Regions from separate parts of the Mycobacterium sp. pV006 genome, predicted to be linked through region 4. Evidence: riboswitches for the same ligand, from Rfam matches in the RefSeq annotation. Region 4 holds a riboswitch; each other region holds the start of a gene.
The links. A riboswitch is a leader RNA that binds a small molecule or an ion and turns the genes downstream of it on or off. The one in region 4 is predicted to bind cobalamin.
Positions count from the first base shown of each region.

Region 1: another riboswitch for cobalamin. It lies ahead of ACAG25_RS09815 (ferredoxin); the one in region 4 lies ahead of ACAG25_RS01680 (ABC transporter substrate-binding protein).
Region 2: another riboswitch for cobalamin. It lies ahead of metE (5-methyltetrahydropteroyltriglutamate--homocysteine S-methyltransferase); the one in region 4 lies ahead of ACAG25_RS01680 (ABC transporter substrate-binding protein).
Region 3: another riboswitch for cobalamin. It lies ahead of ACAG25_RS12270 (energy-coupling factor ABC transporter permease); the one in region 4 lies ahead of ACAG25_RS01680 (ABC transporter substrate-binding protein).

Region 1 is NZ_JBGGKT010000005.1:71,333-75,289, reverse strand. Features, by position in the region: gene ACAG25_RS09825 (FecCD family ABC transporter permease) at 1-611, opposite strand, end outside; gene ACAG25_RS09820 (ABC transporter substrate-binding protein) at 625-1,662, opposite strand; cobalamin riboswitch at 1,694-1,890, opposite strand; gene ACAG25_RS09815 (ferredoxin) at 1,937-2,590, opposite strand; cobalamin riboswitch at 2,624-2,756, opposite strand; gene ACAG25_RS09810 (DEAD/DEAH box helicase) at 2,765-3,957, opposite strand, start outside.
Region 2 is NZ_JBGGKT010000022.1:37,365-41,321, reverse strand. Features, by position in the region: gene metE (5-methyltetrahydropteroyltriglutamate--homocysteine S-methyltransferase) at 1-1,735, opposite strand, end outside; cobalamin riboswitch at 1,856-2,050, opposite strand; gene ACAG25_RS23085 (GntR family transcriptional regulator) at 2,118-2,798, opposite strand; gene ACAG25_RS23080 (LLM class flavin-dependent oxidoreductase) at 2,868-3,957, shown strand, end outside.
Region 3 is NZ_JBGGKT010000006.1:257,647-261,603, forward strand. Features, by position in the region: gene ACAG25_RS12250 (GlxA family transcriptional regulator) at 1-267, opposite strand, end outside; gene ACAG25_RS12255 (alpha/beta fold hydrolase) at 308-1,063, opposite strand; gene mhuD (mycobilin-forming heme oxygenase MhuD) at 1,115-1,432, shown strand; gene ACAG25_RS12265 (serine hydrolase) at 1,407-2,765, shown strand; cobalamin riboswitch at 2,780-2,982, shown strand; gene ACAG25_RS12270 (energy-coupling factor ABC transporter permease) at 3,021-3,734, shown strand; gene ACAG25_RS12275 (energy-coupling factor ABC transporter substrate-binding protein) at 3,731-3,957, shown strand, end outside.
Region 4 is NZ_JBGGKT010000001.1:361,213-365,169, forward strand. Features, by position in the region: gene ACAG25_RS01675 (FecCD family ABC transporter permease) at 1-221, opposite strand, end outside; gene ACAG25_RS01680 (ABC transporter substrate-binding protein) at 248-1,273, opposite strand; cobalamin riboswitch at 1,312-1,440, opposite strand; gene ACAG25_RS01685 (GNAT family N-acetyltransferase) at 1,514-2,119, opposite strand; gene ACAG25_RS01690 (CBS domain-containing protein) at 2,141-2,569, opposite strand; gene ACAG25_RS01695 (ribonuclease Z) at 2,696-3,556, shown strand; gene ACAG25_RS01700 (transglutaminase domain-containing protein) at 3,540-3,957, opposite strand, start outside.

The DNA.
Region 1 (3,957 bases), on a different contig from region 4:
ACCCAGAAGCGGAAATCGTTGAGGGTGGTGGCATCCAGCAGGGTGAGGGCGGTGGTGACCGCGCCGACCAGGGCGGTGAACGCCGCCCCGGCCAGCGCCAGCTTCACCGGTGTCGCCCCGCCCAGACCGAGCGAGCCGAGGGAGTACACGAACACCGCGGCGATCGCGGCCCCCGCGAAGGCGAACCACACGTAGCCGCCGGCGGTCGTCACGCCGAACACCGTCATCGCGATCACCACCGCCAGCGCCGCACCGGAGTTGATGCCCAGAATTCCCGGTCCCGCCAACGGGTTTCGGGTGATGCCCTGCATCACGACCCCAGCCACGCCCAGAGCCGTGCCGGCCAGCAGGCCGGTGACGGTACGGGGCACGCGGACGTGCTGCACGATCCGGTCCACGTCGGTCTCGGCCGGACCCGTCAGCGCGGCCAGGGCGTCGCCGACCCCGATCGTGTAGTTGCCGACGAGCAGCGAGATCAGCGCTGCGACAACCAGACCCAGCGCCGCGACGGTCAGGCCGAGCAGCCGGACCCCCCTGTTGCGCAGCAGCTGCCGGCCGCTACCGGCCGGCCGGCCGGTACCTGTCGCGGGGCGGGTCAGGGCGACGGGCATGTCGGAGGGTTGCTCAGCGGACCCGGTCGGGGTGCAGGATCGACGCCACCAACTCGACGGAGTGAGCGGCCCGCACCCCGGCGGCCCGGTCGGCGAACAGGAACGGGTGCACCTGGTTGTTCCGCACTGCGCTCACGCCGGCCAGCGCCGGGCTCTGCGCGAGCGCGGCGGCCTCCTCGGCGCCGGTCTCGGCCGTGAACGAGATGTCGCAGCAGACGCTGGTCAGGATCACGTCCGGGTCGCGCCGGATGATCTCCTCGATGTCGACCTCGACGTGTCGGCGCTGCTGCAGATCGGCGAACGCGTTGACCCCGCCGGCGTGTTCGATGATCTGGGTGCCGAAGTCGACGCCGCCGGCGACGCGGTATCCGCCGTCGTCGTCGATCAGCACGATCGCGACCTTCGGGCGGTCGGCCCCGGCGACGGCTTCCTCGACGGCGGTGATCCGTTGCTGCTGGTCGGTGATGACCTGCTCGGCGCGATCCTCGACGCCGAAGATCGTGCCGAGATCACGCAGATCCCGATAGATGGTGTCGACGCGCACCGAGGCCGGGTCGATGGCCTCGTCGGACAGACCGTCCTGACTGGGGCACAACGGGCTCAGGATCCAGGACTGGATACCGAGTTCGGCCAGGCTCGCGCGGGTGCCCACGCTCTCGTCGGCGTCGCCTTCGGCGAAGAAGTTGTTGTAGCCGGACAGCACGAAGTCAGGACGCGCGGCCAACAGCCCTTCGCGGCTGGGGAGTTGCGGCACATAGGGCACCTGGCTCTGCGCCTCGGCGTACTCGGGCAGCACCTGTGAGTCCAGGTAGGCGGTGCCGACGAGCCGGTCGCTGATGCCGAGCGCGTGCGCGATCTCGGTGGCCGGCTGGTACGCGGCGTATACGCGTTCGGGCGGTCCGTCGACGCTGACCTCGATGCCGCAGTTCTCGACGGTCACCGCGTTCTCGGATCTGCTGTCTTCCTGCGGGTCCGGGGACGAACAACCCGACGCGGCAATGGTGACGACCGCGGCAACCGCGGTCAGGGTTCGGGGCAATGCATAGGCCACTGTCAGCCCGCCTCTCCAGATCCTCGTGGATGGGGTACTTCGTCGCCGTGGCCGGTCTCCTGGCTGACGGGCATACCGCGAGCGTTCCGCCTTCCCAAGGCCGGTGGGCCTCAGTGGCCCCACCGCGGGTCAGCGCGGTGGGAAGGAACGTCGCAATCCCGATCACAGTGGCGAGGGCCGCGCCGGTGTCACACCGGCTTCCCGTTCACCACGGCTTGCGGTGACGTTAACAGCTGACGGGCCGGGACGGGCGGCAGGGTCGGTGGGCTGCGTCTCAGGTGCGCGGCGGCGTCTGCACCGCGCGGCCGGATCCGGCGGCGCGGGAGGTCCACGACGCTACGAGCGCCGGCGCGTCGTCGGGTTCGACCGGACCCCACCAGTCGTCGTCGGGGTGGACGGCGACCACGGGTGCGTGGTTGCACGGGTACAGGCAGCCGGTCTGGGTGACCAGCACCTCGTCGTCGCCGAGCCTGCGGGCTTTGAGCGCTTCGGCGATGGCCTGTGCGGTGGCCGCGGAACCCTTTGCGGTGCACCGCGGTCCGCGGCAGACGAGGACGTGACGTCCGAACGAGGGGAGGTCCTCCCAGGCGGGGGAGGTCAGCCCGGACTCCCAGCCGGTGACCGCGCCGCTGACGGTCTCGACCGTGAGCAGACCCTTGTTTCGGCGCACCCAGTCCCCGGCGATACGCCGCAACCACGACCGGGCCGGAGCCGGCGCCGCACCCACCGGCAGCGGCAGCAGCCGGACCGCTGAACCCGGTGTGGCGGCGGCGATGTCGTCGAGGACGTCGAACAGCGTCGGGGTGGCCAGCTGCAGATAGGCCAGGCGTGCCCCGATGTTCTCGGCGAGTTGGGTCGCTTCGGTGTGGCGGGCGTGCGCGTCGGCGCCCATCCCGACGAGGACGAGGTGACGGCTGCGGTCGGTCATCGACCCACCCCTTCTCGGGGAGTTCCGCCCCGGTGGAAAGGAATCGGCGAGGGCGAGTGTCTGGCTCACGAGATGTCGTCTCGCACACAGTGGCGGTACCGCGCCGGAATCGCACCGGACTTCCTCTGACCAGCGCCGAAGGACAGCCGACTGTAGCAGGCGGTCAGCAGCCGGTCAGGCCGTCAGCTCGCGCTGCAGCACCCGGACCGCCTCGATGCGGGCCTGCAGTTGTTCGCGCGTGGCGGCGGCCACCGGCGGTCCGCCGCAGCGCCGCCGCAGCTCGTTGTGGATCCAGCCGTGTGGGCGTCCGGTGCGGTGATGGGCCAGCGACACCAGCGTGTTGAGTTCGGTGCGCAGCTCGCGCAGCTGTCCGTGTGTGGTCCTCGGAACCGCGGGACCGCCTGCTTCGGTGCGTTTGGTGAGCTGCTCTTCTTGCCTGCGGCGCAACAGATCTCGCATCGACTCCGCGTCGAGTAACCCGGGGATGCCGAGATAGTCGGCCTCCTCGTCGCTGCCGGCCGGGGTGGCCGTACCGAACGACGACCCGTCGAAGATCACCTGATCGAGTTCGGCGTCGGCGCCGAGGTACTCGATCTTGTTCTCCTCCTCGCCGGGCTCGTCGCGCTTCTGCTCCCGTAACTCCGCGTCGAGCGGGTCCTCGAGCGTCTCGCGGTGCGGCTTGCCGAGCACGTGGTTGCGCTGGGCCTCCATCTCGCTGGCCAGCAGCAGCAGGTTGGGCACCGACGGCAGGAAGATGCTCGCGGTCTCCCCGGGACGGCGCGACCGGACGAACCGGCCGATCGCCTGGGCGAAGAACAACGGCGTCGACGCGCTCGTGGCGTACACGCCGACCGCCAGGCGCGGCACGTCGACGCCCTCGGAGACCATGCGCACCGCCACCAGCCACCGCGACGTGCCCGCCGAGTACTCCGAGATGCGGTCCGAGGCACCCTTGTCGTCGGAGAGCACCACCGTCGCCGGTTCGCCGGTGATCTTGAGCAGCAGCTCGGCGTAGGCCCGAGCGGTGGTCTGGTCGGAGGCGATGATCATGCCGCCGGCGTCGGGCACGTGCTGCCGCAGGCCCTGCAGACGCTTGTCGGCCGCCGCGATCACCGCGGGCATCCATTCGCCCTTCGGGTCCAACGCCGTCTTCCACGCCCGCGCGGTCTGCTCGGCGGTCAACGGTTCCCCGAGCCGGGCGGCGTGCTCCTCCCCGGCGCTGTCGCGCCACCGGGCCTCACCCGAGTACGCCATGAACATCACCGGCCGGACCACCCCGTCGGCCAGGGCGTCGCTGTAGCCGTAGGTGTAGTCGGCCCTGGAGCGGGCGAACCCGTCCGGGCCGGTCTCGTAGGTGACGAACGGGA
Region 2 (3,957 bases), on a different contig from region 4:
CGGAAAGCGGCTGGTCGTCGCGGACGAACGACCACGCGAGGATCGTCACCGGTCCGGTCAGCATGCCTTTGATGGGACGCGACGTCAGCGACTGGGCGAACGTCGCCCATTCGACGGTCATCGGCTTCGGGCGGGCCACGTCGCCGTAGAGGATCGGTGGCCGCACGCACCGGCTGCCGTAGGACTGCACCCAGCCGTTCTGTGTGGCGAAGAACCCGTCGAGCTGCTCGGCGAAGTACTGCACCATGTCGTTGCGCTCCGGCTCGCCGTGCACCAGCACGTCGATACCCAGGTCCTCCTGCAGCTTGATGACCGCAGCGATCTCGTCCTTCATCCGCTGCTCGTAGGTGGCGGCATCGATCTTGCCCGACCGGAGTTCGGCGCGGGCCACCCGGATCGCCGACGTCTGCGGATACGAACCGATCGTCGTGGTGGGCAGGGAGGGCAGCTGCAGCCGTTCCTGTTGTGCGGCGCGACGCCGGTCGGGTGCGCCGCGGCGGGTGCCCGACGCGGAGATCGCGGCCAGCCGCGACCGTATGTCGGCGTTGTTCAGCCGGGGATCCGCGCTGCGGGACGCGATCGCGGCGTCGGACGCGGCGATCTCGGCCGCGATGGCGTCGCGGCCGTCCCTGAGCCCGCGGGCCAGCGCGACGACCTCGGTGACCTTCTCGAATCCGAACGCCAGCCAGCTGCGCAAGTCCGCGTCGATGTCGTCTTCCGCATCCAGGGTGTAGGGAACATGCAGGGTCGAGCACGACGTGGACACGGCCAGTGTCCCGACCGAATCCCGCAGCGACGCAACGGTGGTCAGCGCGGCCTGCAGATCGGTGCGCCAGACGTTGCGACCATCCACGATGCCGGCGACGACGGTCTTGTTCGTCAGCGCGGGAACCGCCGCCACCGCCGTGGCCGATCCGGCGACGAGATCGACGCCGATCGCCTCCACGGGCGTGTCGGCCAGCGCGGGTAGGGCATCGGTCAGGTGGCCGAAATAGGTCGCCACGAAGATCGCGGGTCGAGCGGCCGAGCGACCGAGTGTGTCGTAGGTCTGCTGGACCAGGCCGGCGACATCGTCAAGGGTGTCGGTGACGAGCACGGGCTCGTCGATCTGGACCCACTCCACGCCCCGCTCGGCGAGCAGGGCGAGAAGTTCCGCGTAGACGACGGTGAGGTCGGCGAGCCGGTCCAGCGGCACACCGGTGTCGCCGACCGCCTTGCTGAGTGCGAGGAACGTGATCGGTCCGATGAGCACAGGCCGCGCCGGAATATCCTGCGCCCGAGCTTCTTCCAGTTCGCTCAGCACTTTGCTGGGGTTCAAGCGGAACCGGGTGTCCGGACCGATCTCGGGAACGAGGTAGTGGTAGTTGGTGTCGAACCACTTCGTCATCTCCAGCGGCGCGATGTCAGCGCCGTCGTAGGTCCCCCCGCGCGCGGCGGCGAAGTAGCGGTCGAGTTCGTCGCTCACCCCCGCGACGGGATCGGGCAGCGCGTCGAACAGCACCGCGGTGTCGAGCATCTGGTCGTAGTAGGAGAAGGTGTTCACCGGCACGGAGTCCAGGCCGGCCGCGCTGAGCGACGCCCAGGTGTTGCGCCGGATCTCTGCGGCGACGGTTTCCAGCTCGGAGCGGTCGAGGGCTGCGGCCCAGTACTTTTCGACGGCGCGCTTGAGCTCACGGTTGGGGCCGATGCGCGGCGAACCGAGGATGGTGGCGGTGAACGGGTGAACTTCGGTCATCACATGTCCTGTTGGTGCGACGGGAGGTCATCGCCGACGGACGCCGGACCGAGCACGGAGCACCCAGCGGTGTCCGTTTCGGCCGACGCCCACTCCACGAGGCGATGAACCACCGGACGCGGCGCGCCCGGTACAGCCGGCAGGTCTTCGGACTCGCAGGCGCGCACGACATCTCGTGCACCTACTGGCCGTCGCTTCCCAGCCCGTGAAGGGCCAGTGCGTGTGACGGCGGTCGTTCCTGCATACCGCTGCGGGACAGTCCCGGATTCTCACCGGGTTCCCTCTCGCGTCCGCACCTGTGTCAGCGTGCGGCGCTCGATGTCCGACGCGGTTCTCGCGAAGAGGCCGCGCCGGTCAAACCAGCTGCGCCAGCAGCGTACCTCTATCGCGCTTCGGGCCGCCTCGCCGACTCGTCGGCCCGGCGCCGGTCCAGCCATTCGACCAGCGAGCGACCCGCTTCCAGGACGTGCCGTTCGGCGATGGCGCGCGCGTGGTCGCCGTCGCGCCGCTCGAGTGCTTCGAGCAGTTCCTCGTGTTCGGACAGCGAGTGCTTCTCGTGCTCGGGGAACAGCACCAGGAAGTTGGTCGGCACGACGCGCGCGGCCTGTTTGATCTGGGTCATCAGTCGCGGCGAGTGCGCTGCACGGTGAATGGCTTGGTGGAACAACCAATTCGCCTCGCCGATCGCATCGTCCCCGGAATGCGCGGCCACACCGGCGGCGAGTTCGCGCAGGTGGGCCAGTTCCTCGGAGCTGACCCGCTCGGCGGCCCACGCCGCGGCCTGACCGGTGAGCACGCCGAGGATCGTAAAGCTGTCCAGGACGTCGGCAGGGCTGATCCCGATCACGGTGATGCCACTGCGGGGGGCCACCCGGACCAGACCCTCGAAGGAGAGTTCCAGAAGGGCCTCGCGCACGGGGGTGCGACTGGTGGCGAATTCCTCGGTGATCGCGTCGAGATCGATGCGGCTTCCCGCGGGCAGAGCCCCCGTGAGGATGCGATCGCGCAGTTCGCGGGCGGCGCGTTCGCGGACCGTCCCGCCGATGTCGACCGCTCCCGTCATGGTCGGAGTTTAGCAACATGACACACTTCACATTTGATACCTGATATATCAAATGTTAGATTCCAGACTATGGCTCAGCGACGCACCGACAAGATGTCCCTGGTGGCTTTCATGCAGGCCGGAAGCACTTCGGTGTACGCCGGCTCGTGGCGCCACCCCGCCACCGAGCACGGCTACCTGGACGCCTCGTACTACGCGAAGGTCGGCCGACAGCTAGAAGAAGGTTGCTTCGACCTGATGTTCTTCGACGACCGGTTGGCGATGCCCGGAATCTATGGGGGCTCGGTCGCCGAGGCCGTGCGTTACGGCGCACGCCCCGTCAAGCTCGACCTCAGCGTCATCCTCGGGGTGTTGGCCCAGTCCACCTCACGGATCGGATTGGGTGCCACCTACTCGACGACCTACTACCTGCCGTTCCACGTCGCGCGCACCTTCGCGACTCTGGACCACCTCTCCGGTGGCCGGGCGGCCTGGAATGTCGTCACGTCGGTCAACGACAGCGAGGCACAGAACTTCGGCGTGGACGCCCACCTCGGCCACGACGAGCGCTACGACCGCGCCGACGAATTCCTCGACGTCGTCACCGGCTTGTGGGACACCTGGGAGGACGGTGCGGTCCTGCACGACCGTGCCGGCGGCCTGTACGCGGACCCCGGCAAGGTGCGCGAACTGGGGTACACCGGGCGGTACTTTTCCGCGCGAGGGCCGCTGACCGTGCCGCGGACGCCGCAGGGACGACCGGTCATCCTGCAGGCCGGATCCTCCGGCCGCGGCCGCGACTTCGCCTCGCGCTGGGCCGAATTGATCTTCACCGGCGACCCCGGACTGGCCATAGCCGCCGAGCACTACGCCGACCAGAAGGCCCGCATCGCCGACGCCGGCCGCGACCCGGCCAAGGTCAAGATCTGCCCGATGGCCTACGCGGTGGTCGGGGAGAGCGAGTCACACGCCAAGGAACGCGAGGCGATGTTCTTGCACGACCTCGTCGACCCGATGGCCTCGCTGACGCTGTTGTCGGAGCTGATGAACCACGACTTCGCGCAGCACGACCTCGACGACCCGATCACCGACGAGCTCATCGCGTCGGTGTCCGGTATCCGGGGCTTGGTGCAGAACATCCGCAAACACATCGGCGGCGACACCGTGACCATCCGCGACC
Region 3 (3,957 bases), on a different contig from region 4:
GAGCGCGGCGGGCAGGTATTCGGCGGAACCGATCGCCGGTATCGCGACCAGATCCACTCCGGCAAGACCGTCGAGTCCGCATTCGGGGGTCAGCGTCGCGCCGACACTCGTGCGCACCGGGACACCGGCCTGCGGGCCACACACCTTGAAGTCGAAGTTCGGGACGTCGTCGGCGGACCGGTCGATGCCGAACACCTCGCAGATGACCCCGAACTCGAACATCGCAACGTCGTCGAGCACCAGGGCCGAGACCGATCGCAGTGTCATGGCCGAATTTTATTCGGGATGCCCGGTGCGGCCAATCGATTTACGCGGTCGCGAGGAAGGCCTCGACCGCCTCCCGATATCGGTCCGGCGCGTCGTCGTGGATCAGGTGTCCGGCGTTGGCGATCCGCAGGTAGGTGGCCCGGCCGGCAGACTGCTCGGCCATCGCCCGCATCTGGTCCGGCGGTGCGACGGTGTTGGCCGCTTCCAGCAGCAACGCCGGCGCGCGCACCGCCTGCCACTGCGTCCAGTAGTCGCGCTCGCCCCACTGTGCGGCGATCTCGATCCACCTGTCCGGTTCCCCGTGCAGCCGCCAGCCCGTCGGAGTGCGGTCGAACGCCTCCAGGAAGTACTGGCCGGCGACCGGGCCGAACTCGGCGAAAACCTCATCGGCTGAAGCGAACTCGACCGGCAGCGCGTGCAGCCAGGGTTCCCACGGCCCGGTGGTGCGGCCACGGAAGTCCGGCGCCATGTCCTCGACGACCAGCGCGGCGACCAGCTCCGGATGCGCCGCGGCCAGACACCACGAGTGCAGCGCCCCCATCGAGTGACCGACCATGACCGCCGGCTCCCCCAGCGGCGCCACGGCGTCGCGCAGGTCCTCGACGAAACGTTCGGTGCTGATGGGGTACGGGTCGTGGACCTCCCGGCCGCGATGCCACGGGGCGTCGTAGGTGAACACCCGTCCCAGTCGGGTCAGCCACGGCAGCTGGCGCGACCAGGTGGAGCCGCGCCCCATCAGCCCGTGCACCAGCACCAGCGGCCGGCCCGCACCGCCGCGCGCGGTCAGCAGATCCATAGGGTCATCATGCCGACGATCGCGTCCGCGGCACGCGGTAGCCTGAACGACATGGCTGTGGTCAAGATCAATGCAATCGAGGTCCCGCCCAACGCCGGCCCCGAACTGGAGAAGCGCTTCGCCAACCGAGCCCATGCCGTCGACAACCAGCCGGGCTTTCTGGGCTTCCAGTTGCTGCGGCCCGTCAAGGGTGAGAACCGCTACTTCGTGGTGACGCAGTGGGAGTCCGACGAGGCCTTCCAGGCCTGGGCCAACGGGCCCGCCGTCGAAGCCCACGCCGGCGAGCGCAAGAACCCCGTGGCCACCGGTGCCTCCCTCCTGGAGTTCGAGGTCGTGCTCGACGTTGCCAGGACCGACACCGCGTCCTGACGCAGGGGCGCGGCGCCGCGCGGCCGTGGTGACGGTCGCGCTGTCGCTCGTCGCGGCCCTCGTCGGCGGTTGCGCCGCCACCCGTCCCGCGCCGGCCGAAGCGGCCTACGGCGTCCCCATCGCGATCAACACCCCGCAGGGACTGCGCGCCAAGCAGACGATGGACATGCTCAACAGCGACTGGCCCATCGGCGAGAACGGCATCCGGACGCTGGCCGCCCCGGAGCTCGTCGAGCACGTCGGGGTCACGCTGGACCGCATGTGGTGGGACCGCCCGTTCACCGTCACCGACGTCGACGTCGGCGCCGGAAACGCCACCCTGCACGTCACCACGTCCTACGGGGTCGGCCAGGTCATCGAGCTCCGCACCGACGACGCGTCGATGGTCGACCGATTCGCGGTGACGCTGGTCGAGCCGGAGATCCGGCAGTTCTCCGACGTCGACGCCGCGCTCACCTCTTCCGGAGCGCGCTACTCCTACCAGGTGGCCAAGGTCGTCGACGGGCGCTGCGAGAAGGTCGCCGGCACCAACACCGAGTTGTCGCTGCCGCTGGCATCGATCTTCAAGCTCTACGTGCTGCTCGCGGTCGCCGAGGCCGTCGAGAGCGGGACCGTGCGGTGGGACGACACCCTGACGATCACCGCACAGGCCAAGGCCGTGGGTTCCTCCGGCTTCGACAAGCTGCCCCCGGGCGCGACGGTCTCGGTACGCGACGCCGCCCAGCAGATGATCTCGGCCAGCGACAACATGGCCACCGACCTGCTGATCGAGCGCCTCGGACCCGGCGCGGTCGAGCGCGCCCTGGTCACCGCGGGGCACCACGACCCGGCCAGCATGACGCCGTTCCCGACGATGCACGAGCTGTTCTCCGTCGGCTGGGGACGCCCGGACGTGCGCGAACAGTGGAAAGAGGCGTCTCCGCAGAAACGCGCCCAGTTGCTGCAGCAGGTCAAGTCGCGGCCGTACGAACCCGACCCCGAACGCGCACACGAGCCGGCGTCGGCCATCGGCGCCGAGTGGTACGGCAGCGCCGCCGACATCTGCCGGTTACACGCCGCCCTGCAGGAATCCGCGGTCGGCGAGGCCGCTCCGGTCCGCGACATCCTCTCCGCGATCCCCGGCATCGACCTGGACCGCCAGACCTGGCCCTACATCGGTGCCAAGGCCGGCAATCTGCCGGGCGACCTGACCTTCAGCTGGTACGCCGTGGACCGCACCGGGCAGCCCTGGGTGCTCAGCATGCAATCGAACTGGCCGAAGTACCGCAGCCAGACCGCGGCGGCGTGGCTGTTGTCGATGGCCGAGCAGATGTTCGGTCTCGTCGCCCCCTGACCCCCGACCCGGGGGTACGCTCCACCTGCTGCGGTGTACGGGAACCCGGTGTGAATCCGGGGCGGCCCTCGCCACTGTGAACGGGAAGTCGGTGCCCTCCATGCCACTGCCCGCGCGTCTCGCGTGGGTGGGAAGGCGGGTACCGGCGTTTCGGCCCACCTCGGGTGTGCCGGTGGATCCGTGAGCCAGGAGACCGGCCGCGGCACCGACACACGATGCCCACGAGGTGCTGGGCAGAAAGGCGCAGCAGTAACAATGCACATCGCAGAAGGCTTTCTTCCGCCGGCGCACGCGCTGGCCTGGACCGTGGCGGCGGCACCGTTCGTCGTCTACGGAGCCAGGCAGGTCGTCGTCACCGTCAAACGCCATCCGTCCTCGGGTCCGCTGCTCGCGGCGGTCGGCGCGTTCTCGTTCGTCATGTCGGCGATCAAGCTGCCGTCGGTGACCGGATCGAGTTCGCACCCGACCGGCACCGGCCTGGGCACCGCGATCTTCCGGCCCCCGGTGATGGCGTTCCTCGGCACGATCGTCCTGCTCTTCCAGGCTCTGCTGCTGGCCCACGGCGGCATCACCACGCTCGGCGCGAACGCGTTCTCGATGGCGATCGCAGGGCCGTGGGCCGGGTTCGCGGTGTTCTTCGCGCTGCGCCGCGCCGGGGTGGGTGTGCTGCCCGCGGTGTTCGCGCTGGCATTCGTCGCCGACCTGGTCACCTACCTCGTCACCAGCATCCAGCTGGCACTGGCGTTCCCGGCCGCCGAGGGCGGTGTCGGGGAGAGCCTGGTGGAGTTCCTCGGCGTCTTCGCGTTGACCCAGGTGCCGCTCGCGATCGTCGAGGGGCTGATCACCGTGGTGGTGGTGCGTGTGTTGATGCAGGTGGCGTCCTCTGAACTGCTGAACCTCGGCTTTCTGAAGGGCGCCGAGGTTCCGGCCGGCGCCGAACCGACCGACCGCACGGAGGTCGGCAAATGAGCGCCCGCACCGACAGGTCCGCGCGCAGCGGGTCGATCCTGGTCCTGACCGCCGTGCTGCTGTTCCTCGCAGCCGCCGTCGCGGTCGGCTCACTGTTCTACGGCTACTCCCGCGACGCCGAAGCCGAGTTCGGCGGCGCCGACGGGCAGGCCGAAGAGGTGATCACGGTCATCCAGGAGGACTACGAACCCTGGTTCTCCCCGCTGGTCGGAGAGCTGCCCGG
Region 4 (3,957 bases):
CCGCACAGCGCCAGGCCGGTGCCGCAGATCGCGGCGAGCAGAGCCCGCGGCAACCGCAGTTCCCAGACGATGCCGTCCTGGATCCGACCGGCGCCCGACGGTCCGGCGCCGAGATGTTCGGCGACGATGCCGTACACGTCGCGCACCGATACCGCGGCGGCTCCGATGGTGATCGCCACGGCGATCGACGCCGTCAGCAGTACCGCTCCCAGCGTCCACATCGCCACAAGCGACGTTCCGCGCACGATCAGCCGCCGGAGGTGATCCCGAGCCGACGCAGACCGTCGGCGACCTTCTCCGCACCGTCGACGGTCCGGATCGACGGGTTGAGGTCGGCGCCGTTGACCACCAGATAGCGCTTCTCTTGCACCGCGGTCATCCGTGAGGTCACCGGATGTGTTTCCAGGAACTCGATTTTGGTGTCCAGCGCGTCGCCGTCGATGGTGCGCCGACTGAGGTCGGCCAGTACGAACGCGTCCGGATCCCGTTCGGCCACCGCCTCCCAACTGACCTGCGGCCATTCCTCGGTGGTGTCGGCGAAGACGTTGCCCGCACCCACGGCCTCGGCGATGACGCCGGAGGCTCCGCAGCACCCGGCCATGTACGGTGCCCGCAGGTCGGAGAACCAGAACACCAGGTCCGCCCCGGCCGGCGCGCCGGCCGCCCGCTGCATCCGCTGCTGCAGCTCGGCCACGAGCTGCTCGCCGCGCTCCCGGATGTCGAAAATCGCTGCCAGGTCCCGAATTTCGCCGTAAATGACATCCATCGTCAGGGGTGTGGTGCGGGCCCCGTCCTCGTTGACCGAGACCTTGCCGACGCAGTCGCTGGGCGCCAGATACGTGGGCACCCCGAGTTGTTCGAACTGGTCGCGGTCGGCCACCCCGCCGGGGCCGAGGGTGCCGCCGAACGACGCGGACACGAAATCGGGATCGGCGTCGAGCACGGTCTCCAGCGAAGGCTTGTTCTCGGCCAACCGGGGCACCCGGGCGTTGTCCTCGGCGAGGTTCGGCAGGACCGGGTCGGTCCAGGTGGCGGTGCCCACCATGCGGTCGGCGAGCCCGAGCGACAGCAGGATCTCCGCGGAGCCCTGGTTGAGCGCCACCGCACGCTGCGGCGGCGCCTCGACCACCACGTCGCGACCGCAGTTCTCGATGGTCAGTGGGAATCCCTGGGCGGCAACGCTTTCTGCGGCCCCGGCGGGGGCGGATCCCTCGGAGGAGGCACACGCCGACAAGAGCAGCAACAGCGAGGCCAGAGGGGCGAGCAGACGCACGGTGGGACATCCTTCGATGCGGGGCTCGAGCGCGGAGCCGTCAACGGGTCACCGACCGCAGGCATTCGGACTCGGGGACAGTGCCCCATACCGTTGCGCGTCAGTTCCGGAGTCGCACCGGATTCCCCTGCTGATCGGCCACCGACACTGTAGCCGCACCGATCACCGTGGCTGTCGCCACATCTGCCCTACCGTGGCTGCCGCCACATCTGCCCTACCGTGGCTGCCGCCACATCTGCCCTACCGTGGCTGTCGCCACATGGGCCACATCGGCGGCCCGCCGCCCGGTATGTGGAGCTCACCGGTCACCTCGAACCCGAACCGCATGTAGTAGGCGAGGTTGGATTCCTTGGTCGATTCCAGGTACGCCGGCGCGCCTTCGGCGTCGCAGCGGTCCAGACGTGAACGCATCAGCGCCTGCCCGAACCCGGCGCCGCGGACCGTCGGGTCGCTGCCGATGACGCCGAGATACCAGTGCGGCTCCTCGGGATGGTGCTGCTTCATCAGATCGGCCATCGCCTGACCCCGCCGCATGTGCCGACCCATCGCCAACAGGAACGCCGGCATCATCCGGAGTTCCTCGCGCGGCGTCTGCTTCCAGCGGCCCGGTGGATCCCACAGCGCGGCCGCGCCGAGCGTCCCGTCGCGGTCGGCGACCTCGGTGGCCTCCCCGGCCAGGAAGTGATGGCGTGCCATCGCGGCGAACACTCGCGGCAACGCGCGGGCCCGGTGCGCGTCGTCGGGCATCATCCACGTCATCACCGGGTCGTCGAAGAAGGCTCGGCCCAGCACCCGCGACAGGAGTTTCACGTCGGCGCGGCGGGCAGGCGCGACTGCGATCGTCATCGATGTTCAGACTAAGCGGCGTCAGCCCTGGGTGATGTAGGCCTGCAGCTGCCGGTGTTCGTGTTCGAGTTCCTCCATGCGGGTCTTGACCACGTCGCCGATGCTGACGATGCCGGCCAGCCGCCCGTCGACGAGCACCGGGACGTGCCGGACCCGGTTGGTCGTCATCAACGCCGCCAGGCTGTCGACGGAGTCATCGGGCGAACACGTCGCCACCAGGGCCGTCATGATGTGGGCGACAGGGCGCCGCAGCAGGTCCGCACCGAGCTCCGGGAGTTTGCGCACCACGTCGCGCTCGGACACGATGCCCTGCACTCCGTCCGGTGACACCACGACCATCGCCCCGATGTTCTGGACGGCCAACTCCGTCAGCAGACCGGCGACGGACGTCTCGGGGGTGATCGTCGCCACCGCACTCCCCTTGCTGCGCAGTACATCGGCGATACGCATGGCAACCTCCAGGTGACCCAGCTCACACTGCCGTCCCACCAGGCTAGAGGCCCGGCCCCGTCCCAGCCAACCCCCGGAACGGTCAATCCGGCCCTGCGCCGCGCGGTTGACGGTATATGTGGCCGCATGATCGAAGTCACTCTCCTCGGAACCGGCAGCCCCATCCCCGACGCGCACCGCGCGGGTCCCTCGACCCTCGTCCGGGCGGGTGAGCAGATCTTCCTGGTCGATTGCGGACGCGGAGTGCTGCAGCGCGCGGCCGCGGTCGGGGTGGGCGCCAACAACCTGACCGCCCTGCTGATCACCCATCTGCACAGTGACCACATCACCGATCTCGCCGACGTGCTGATCACCCGGTGGGTGTCGAACTTCGATCCGGACATGCCGCCCCTGCCGATCATCGGTCCCCCGGGTATCGCCGAGGTCGTCGAATCCACGTTGCGCGCGATGCGTTTCGACATCGGCTACCGCATCGACCATCACGACGATCTGACCGCCCCGCCGCAGGTCGAGATCGAGGAGGTCACCGAGGGGGTGGTGTGGGGTCGAGAAGGTGTGCAGATCCGTGTCGCCCCCACCGACCACCGCCCGGTGACGCCGACGATCGGGTTCCGCGTCGAGCACGCCGGGGCGTCGGTGGTCCTGGCCGGGGACACCGTGCCGTGCGCGTCCCTCGACGAACTGGCCGACGGGGCGGGCGCGCTGGTGCACACCGTGATCCGTCAGGACCTGATCGACGCGCTGCCGATCCAGCGGTTCCGCGACATCTGCGGCTATCACTCCTCGGTCGAACAGGCCGCCGAGACCGCCGCGCGCGCCGGGGTGGGGATCCTGATCCTGACCCACTATGTGCCGGCCATCCAGCCCGGCCAGGAGGAGGACTGGCGCGCGCTGGCGGCCACGGCGTTCGATCGGCAGATCGAGATCGGCGACGACCTGCACCGCGTCGAGGTGCACCCCGGGGTGTGCGCTAAGCCAACCGGGTGATCTCGACGATGACGTCCAGATCGGTGGACCCCTCGCCGGAGTAGATCCCCTTCAGGGGGCTGACGTCGGCGTAGTCGCGGCCGACGCCGACGCTGATGTACTGCTCGTTGATCTCGGCGTCGTTGGTGGGGTCGTAGTGCCACCACTCGCCGGTCCACGCCTGGATCCAGGCGTGGCTCTGGCCGTCGACGGTGTCACCGATCTCGGCGTCGCGGTGCGGGTGCAGGTAGCCCGACACATACCGTGACGGGATCCCCATGCCGCGCAACAACATCAGCGTCAGGTGCGCGAAGTCCTGACACACCCCCTTGCCTTCGCGTAGCGCGTCCACCGCGGAGGTGTGCACACCCGTGGTGCCGGGCACGTACTGCAGTTCGGCCTGCACCCACCGCGCGGCCTCG